DNA from 2 places in the Laceyella sacchari genome. Region 2 is predicted to be linked to the other one. Evidence: a T-box and tRNA genes for the amino acid it is inferred to sense, from the RefSeq annotation. Region 2 holds a T-box; the other holds one or more tRNA genes.
What was found. A T-box is a leader RNA that pairs with one kind of tRNA and senses whether it is charged. The one in region 2 lies ahead of metG (methionine--tRNA ligase), so its partner is inferred to be a tRNA-Met.

Region 1 (3,412 bases), 1.1 Mb from region 2:
TTGGGTCCCACCGGCACCGGCGCTTGTTATATCACCACCAAGCTCGTTGAGCAACTATGGCCCCTTGCAGCAGGCTACCAATCCATCACCGGCTTTTCCCTTGACGGGCAGATAGATTGGAAGATGGATTCGCAAAAAATGGAAGGCTCCACAAAAAACATTGCCTTAATTGCCGGCTTCACCCGTGGCTTAGAACTCTTGGATCAGTACCAGCTTCCCGCGGTCACCTCGCAGATCCATCATTTGGCCACCTGGTTCAAACAGCAGCTTCTGCTTCTGCCGGATGTCACTCTGTTCACCGACCTCTCCTTCCCCGCTTCCGGTTTGGTATGCTTCCGTATAGAAGGCCTTGCCCACGAGGAAATCGTGGACTACTGTCTAAAGCACCATCTATACATTCGCCATCTGCCGCGCCCGGAAGGCATCCGCTTTTCCATCCACGCCTTCCATTCCCATACAGAATTGATCCGTGCCCTCGTGATCCTTGAAGCTGCGATTCACCACGCCCGCAAGCAGGGAGGACAACATTCCACCTCCGTCCTCGTCGCCTCGCACCGTGAATAAAAAAAAGCGTCCACCATCACATCAACGCATCTGCACGCATCCCATCACTTTTGCTTTAATCGCCCTCAGGAGTACCCCTCTCATGCTGGGCATGGATGATGCCATCATGTATTAATTTCCTATTTATGAGCAAATAAGTATTAATAATTAATGCATTCCTCAATTAAAAACTGTAACATATTGAATAAATGTGTTATACTTAATAGCGTTCGAGGATAGCACTGTCTCGCTTATCTTCGAATCCCCACAATGAATGGTTTTCTTAACTCTTCCTCGTCTCCGTCGAATCCATTCTAGCGCACCCCCTCGGCGGAGACCTTTTTTTTGCCTTCAGCCTGCACCATACATATGCTTACTGTCGTTTGTTTAAACACTGAAAGATGACTTCCAAACCCTTGGCTTTATCTATTTGAGGTGCTATAATTCTTTTCTTTCAATACATCATTTCATAACAGAATTTGAGTATTTTTATCAAATGTGCGTAGTTACCTAGAAAAGATATATACCTTAATTTCGGTATCTGTTCAGGCCAAATGTATTCCATTCTTCTTATTCCCGCGCATCGTTTTTAAATGCAAAGTTGCAATAACAATCAAGATAAAAAAAATCAACACAGATCCCCATTTAGCACTTTTCCACCTCCTATCTCGCAAAATAGCCATTATAATCAGTATATACTATGTAGTATGATTTAATATACGCAGCAAGGGGATCCATAGCCGAACACCATATCCAATCAGTAACCAAGCACCCTTTTCCATGATTTATTGTTTTACATCGAACAATAATAGTGATTAACTCTCTCGCTTTCATCAATTCACCATAAAAACGCAACTTACTCCTCTATCAAACAAAAAACCCTTGCAAATGTGCAAGGGTTTGGTTGGTGGGCAGTATAGGAATCGAACCTACGACCTCTTCCGTGTCAAGGAAGCGCTCTCCCTCTGAGCTAACTGCCCAAGTGAAAATATGTAGTTTTTAGATAAGTTGGTGGGCCCAACAGGAATCGAACCTGTGACCGATCGGTTATGAGCCGACTGCTCTACCAACTGAGCTATAGGCCCATGATGGTGAAGTGGCGGAGCTGACGGGATTCGAACCCGCGATCTCCTGCGTGACAGGCAGGCATGTTAGGCCTCTACACCACAGCTCCGAGTTGGTTGCGGGGACAGGATTTGAACCTGCGACCTTCGGGTTATGAGCCCGACGAGCTACCAGACTGCTCCACCCCGCGATATTAATTGTTTTAATCGTCATCAGCGACATTTATTAATATACATCAATTTCTTCAAAAGTGCAAGGCCTTTTTTTAAGATTTTTTATCCCAAATATAACGAACGCCATAACGCCCTTTTTTGGAACGAAACACCTCTACACGCTCCGGGCTATCATACCCGTACAGCCACCAGTCCTCCTGCATTCGTGCCGCCAAACACCGCGCTTGAAAGCGGCTGTCATATAATTTGGCCCAATATACCCATTGCATCATGCGTTCCTCCTTTCATCTCTTATTTTTCGCTGTTTTCCATTTTTCATGCCTAAGGGCGCTTGCACATTTTCCGTTTCGTCCAGAGCGCGCAGACCCTTCCCGCATATGCTATATTAACCCAAGCAACCTTGTCGGGCTTAACTGTTCACGAGCCGACCAATATTCCCTCCTCACGGCCAAATGGTAAAGCCGTTGTCGATTGTGACAACGGCTTATTTGCATCGATAGGCCTGCTATTTGCTCAATCTTCCAGCTGTTGGGCTGAAGCCCGCTCTTCCTCATCGCGCAAACGGTGTGCCAGGCGTCCTGAAGCTGCAGCCGCGACACTGGCGACCAAATCATCCATAAACGTCTGCACCCGTCCACCTTTTTTGGTGTCCAACTCGCGAATGAGCCCAATTTTATGCTTGTCCAAGTGACCAAAGGTAGTGACGGCGATGCTCCCATAGCCCAAAACAGAACCCAACGCCAATGTTTCATCACAACCAAACAGCCCTTCATCCCCTTTGACAAGGGATAAGAGCGGTTCAGACAACATATTCTGTTCCGCCAAGCGGTCTAACTCGACTCCTACCAGAATAGCGTGTTGCAATTCCCGTTTATTCAGCACGGCCAGCACGCTGTCGACGCACTGCTCCATGGTTAGATTCGGGTTATAAGGGCTCTGCATTTCGTGAACAATTTCAGCAATTGCCTCGATACTGACTCCGCGTTCTTCCAAGCTTTTCATCACTGTACGTTTCACTTCACTGCTGTGTACTCTTCTCATCTGTTTCCCTCCCATAAGCCATCTTACCATAATCAATTGTCCACAAAAGATGCGTGAACCAAAATTTAAAGATATAATATAAGAAATGCGCCATTTTTCTGTTCAAGGAGGGAATGTGTTATGTTTTTCGGCATTGCAGTTTTTCCACAAAAACACGTACAAGACCTAGTCAATTCCTATAGAAAGCGGTACGACCCGCATTACAGCCTCATTCCACCCCATATTACGTTGCGGGAAAAGTTTGAACTGCCTGATGAAAAAGTGGAAGACGCGGTCCAGAAATTAGAAGAAATCGCCAAGCAAAACAAGCCCTTCACCATCCAGTTCCACAAAGTGAGCCATTTCTATCCTACCAGCCATACCATCTATCTGGCGATCAAAGACAGCAAACCTTTGGAAACGTTGCACAACCAGATCAGTGCTTCCTTGGATCCCATTCCAATGCCTTATGATTACATCCCACATCTCACCATTGGGCAGAAAATGTCGGAAGAAGAGCTACATGATGTGTATGGCACCCTACGGTTGAGGCAATTTGAATTAGAATCGAAAATTGACCGTTTCCACCTTATGTACCAGCTGGAAAACGG
Region 2 (3,412 bases):
TCTCGTTTAGCGACCGCGTTAGCAACTTGGTACAGGCGTTGGAAGAGGGTAAACAGGGGCTTGACCGCCAGTTGCAGAATCCCGAACTCACCCCTACCGATGTCCAGCGGATTCATGACCTCAAAAAGTTGTTAAACCAGTATGGCACCTTGCCGCCATCCTCTGTCAAAGGGGTTCATTGGCGTTTGCAACGCTTGGAAAAGGCGGGATTGTTCCAACAAGATATCCGAGCGATCGAACGGGGCTTGGAGCAAGGGAAGCTGGTGGTGGTGCAAGGTAGCACATGGGTGTTGCAAGTGTTTGCCACGTATGTGATCGGTTCCCTCTACCGCAAACGGCGTGAATATAAAGACGCCAGAATGAATGGGGAAGAGGGGCGTTTCTTTCCCCCGTTTGTGGTGGTGACTGACGAAGCGCACAACTTCGCTCCCAAAGCGCTCGATTCTCCGGCCAAATCCATTTTAAAGGAAATCGCACAGGAAGGAAGAAAATACGGAGTGTTTCTTGTGTTGGCCACGCAAAGGCCCACGCTGTTGGATGAGACGATCACAGCCCAGCTCAACACCAAGTTTGTCTTCCGGACGGTCAGGGGGACCGATATCGCCACGTTGCGGGAAGAGACCGATTTGACCCCGGAGGAAGGCAAACGGCTTCCATACCTCCGTTCTGGAGACACCTTTGTCTCTTCGGCGGTGTTTGGGCGTACCATTTTCATCCGTGTGCGTTGCGCTTACACCCGTAGTCCACACTTGTCCAATCCGTTTGATGAACTGAGGCAATTCGCTGAAGCCCAAGATGACAAAGTGATTTCCTGCCTGCTGGAAGCCTTGCCTGTGTTTGAGACGGATTTGGTGTCTACTGTGACCCTTGTAAACCGGGAGTGTGGTCTATCCTGGGATGTGACGCGATTAAAACAAGAATTGGAGCGGCTGGCACGGGACGGCAAACTGAAAAAGCATGAAACTCCGTTTGCGGTACGTTACGACCGCCGTTAGGGAAGCAGCGGAGGAAGGAGTCAGGCAGCAGGTTGCAGAAAAATGTCATAAAAAACCAACAGAACGGTTAAACTAATTGTGTCGATGCTTGAGCGGCCGAAATAGAATGATGTATAATGATGAAGTGAGAAAGTTCGTATACCTATGAGCTTCTGTGAAGGGGAAGAGTAGTTAGTGGGTGCTATCGCCAGAGAGCTGGATCAGGTGAAAGCCAGCATAGCCGAAGCTAATGAACATGGCCCTGGAGAATTCTTTCTGAAATGCTGATCTGAGTAGGAAAGAACGTGAACCCGCGTTAGGGGTTTTGAATGAGGGCATCGCCATGCTTGTTAGGCGATGCTGAAATTGGGTGGTACCGCGTGAAACAATCTCGCCCCAACTGTGTGGGCGGGATTTTTTATATTGTATTTGAAAGGAGCGGGGAAAAGTGAGTGAACAGAAACAAACCTTTTATCTTACGACACCCATCTATTACCCAAGTGCCAAACTACATATCGGTCATGCTTACACAACTGTAGCTGGTGATGTGATCGCTAGGTACAAACGACTTCGGGGTTTCGATGTGATGTACTTGACCGGCACGGATGAACATGGTCAGAAAATCCAGAAAAAGGCGCAAGCAGAAGGCAAAACACCGAAAGCGTTTGTTGATGAGATCGTTGCGGGTATTAAAGAGTTGTGGAAAAAACTCGACATCTCTTATGACGATTTCATTCGCACCACCGATGAGCGCCATAAGCGAGTCGTACAAAAAATCTTTAAGCAATTATTGGAGCAAGGGGATATCTACCTCGGCGAGTATGAAGGCTGGTATTGTGTGGACGATGAAGCGTTTTTCACCGACCGCCAAGTCCAGGATGGGCTTTGTCCTGACTGCGGCCGCCCCATTAGCAAAATCAAAGAGAAGAGTTATTTCTTCCGCATGAGCAAATACGCCGACCGCCTGTTGCGTTTCTATGAGGAGAATCCCGGTTTCATTGAGCCGGAATCCCGTAAAAACGAGATGATTCAAAACTTTATCAAACCCGGTTTGGAAGATTTGAGCATCTCTCGCACCACGTTTGATTGGGGCATCAAAGTGCCTGATGATCCTGAGCATGTCGTTTACGTGTGGTTGGATGCGTTGACAAACTATATTTCTGCGCTGGGATACGGCGTTGGCGATGACGCTAAGTATAAGAAATATTGGCCAGCGGATGTGCATTTGGTTGGAAAAGAGATTGTTCGCTTTCACACCATTTATTGGCCCATCTTTTTGATGGCGCTCGGTCTGCCGTTGCCGAAGAAAGTGTTCGCCCATGGGTGGATCTTGGTGCAAGGGGAGAAAATGTCTAAATCCAAAGGAAACGTGATTGACCCCGTTCCGTTGATTGAGCGGTTTGGTTTGGATGCAATGCGTTATTTCCTGATGAGAGAAGTGCCGTTTGGATCAGATGGCGTTTTTACCCCAGAAGCGTTTGTTGAACGGCTGAATGCCGATTTGGCCAATGATTTGGGCAATCTGTTGCACCGCACCTTAACCATGGTTGAAAAGTACCATCAAGGGGTTGTGCCGGAGATGGTCGAAGGTGCTACGGAATACGACGAGGCGTTCCGGGAGTTGGCGCTGAATACGGTCAAGCGCGTGGAAACAGAGATGGACAAATTCCAATTCTCTGTTGCCGCTACCGCCATCTGGGAGTTGGTACGGGCAGGGAATCGGTATATTGAGCAAACTCAGCCGTGGAACTTGGCCAAAGATCCAGGCAAGCACCATCTCCTCGGTTCGGTGCTATATCATCTGCTTGAAGTGCTGAGAATGGTCAGCATCATGATCCAGCCGTTTATGACGCAAACCCCGTCTAAGATGTGGGCACAATTGGGCTTGGAAGAAGGCCCACAGACCTCATGGGAAAGCTTGGCCGCATTTGGTGGATTGCGTCCGGGAACCCAAACGAAAAAAGGTAATCCGATCTTCCCACGCTTGGATGCAAAAGAAGAGATTGAAGCCATTTATCGGATGACCACTTCAGCAACTCCAGCCGCGGAGGAGCAAAACACAAAGCAAAAAGAGGCAAAACGGGAGGAACAAAAAGAGATGGAAGGAATCATTGGCATCGAAGATTTTGGCAAAGTAGATTTACGGGTGGCGGAAGTTGTCGCAGCGGATCGCGTACCTAAAGCGGATCGCCTGTTGAAGTTGCAACTCGATTTGGGAGAAGAGAAACGGCAAGTGGTTTCGGGCATTGCCGAGCATTACAGTCCAGAAGAATTAGTGGGACAAAAGGTGATTTGCGTAACCAATTTGAAGCCTGTCAAATTGCGTGGTGAACTGTCCCAAGGGATGATCTTGGCGGCTTCTCAAGGAGATCGTTTGGTGCTGGCGACTGTGTCGGGCGATATTCCTAACGGTTCCAAAGTGAAGTAGACCGATTCTA

Region 1: it encodes a tRNA-Met, which carries the amino acid that the T-box ahead of metG (methionine--tRNA ligase) is inferred to sense. The anticodon was not compared.

What each region holds. Positions count from the first base shown of each region.
Region 1 is NZ_CP103866.1:2,383,759-2,387,170, forward strand. It holds gene NYR52_RS11510 (aminotransferase class V-fold PLP-dependent enzyme) at 1-564, shown strand, start outside; tRNA gene NYR52_RS11515 (tRNA-Val) at 1,449-1,523, opposite strand; tRNA gene NYR52_RS11520 (tRNA-Ile) at 1,553-1,628, opposite strand; tRNA gene NYR52_RS11525 (tRNA-Asp) at 1,641-1,717, opposite strand; tRNA gene NYR52_RS11530 (tRNA-Met) at 1,722-1,798, opposite strand; gene NYR52_RS11535 (hypothetical protein) at 1,874-2,053, opposite strand; gene NYR52_RS11540 (phosphatidylglycerophosphatase A family protein) at 2,295-2,822, opposite strand; gene NYR52_RS11545 (2'-5' RNA ligase family protein) at 2,943-3,412, shown strand, end outside.
Region 2 is NZ_CP103866.1:134,919-138,330, forward strand. It holds gene NYR52_RS00610 (ATP-binding protein) at 1-995, shown strand, start outside; T-box leader at 1,141-1,376, shown strand; gene metG (methionine--tRNA ligase) at 1,423-3,402, shown strand.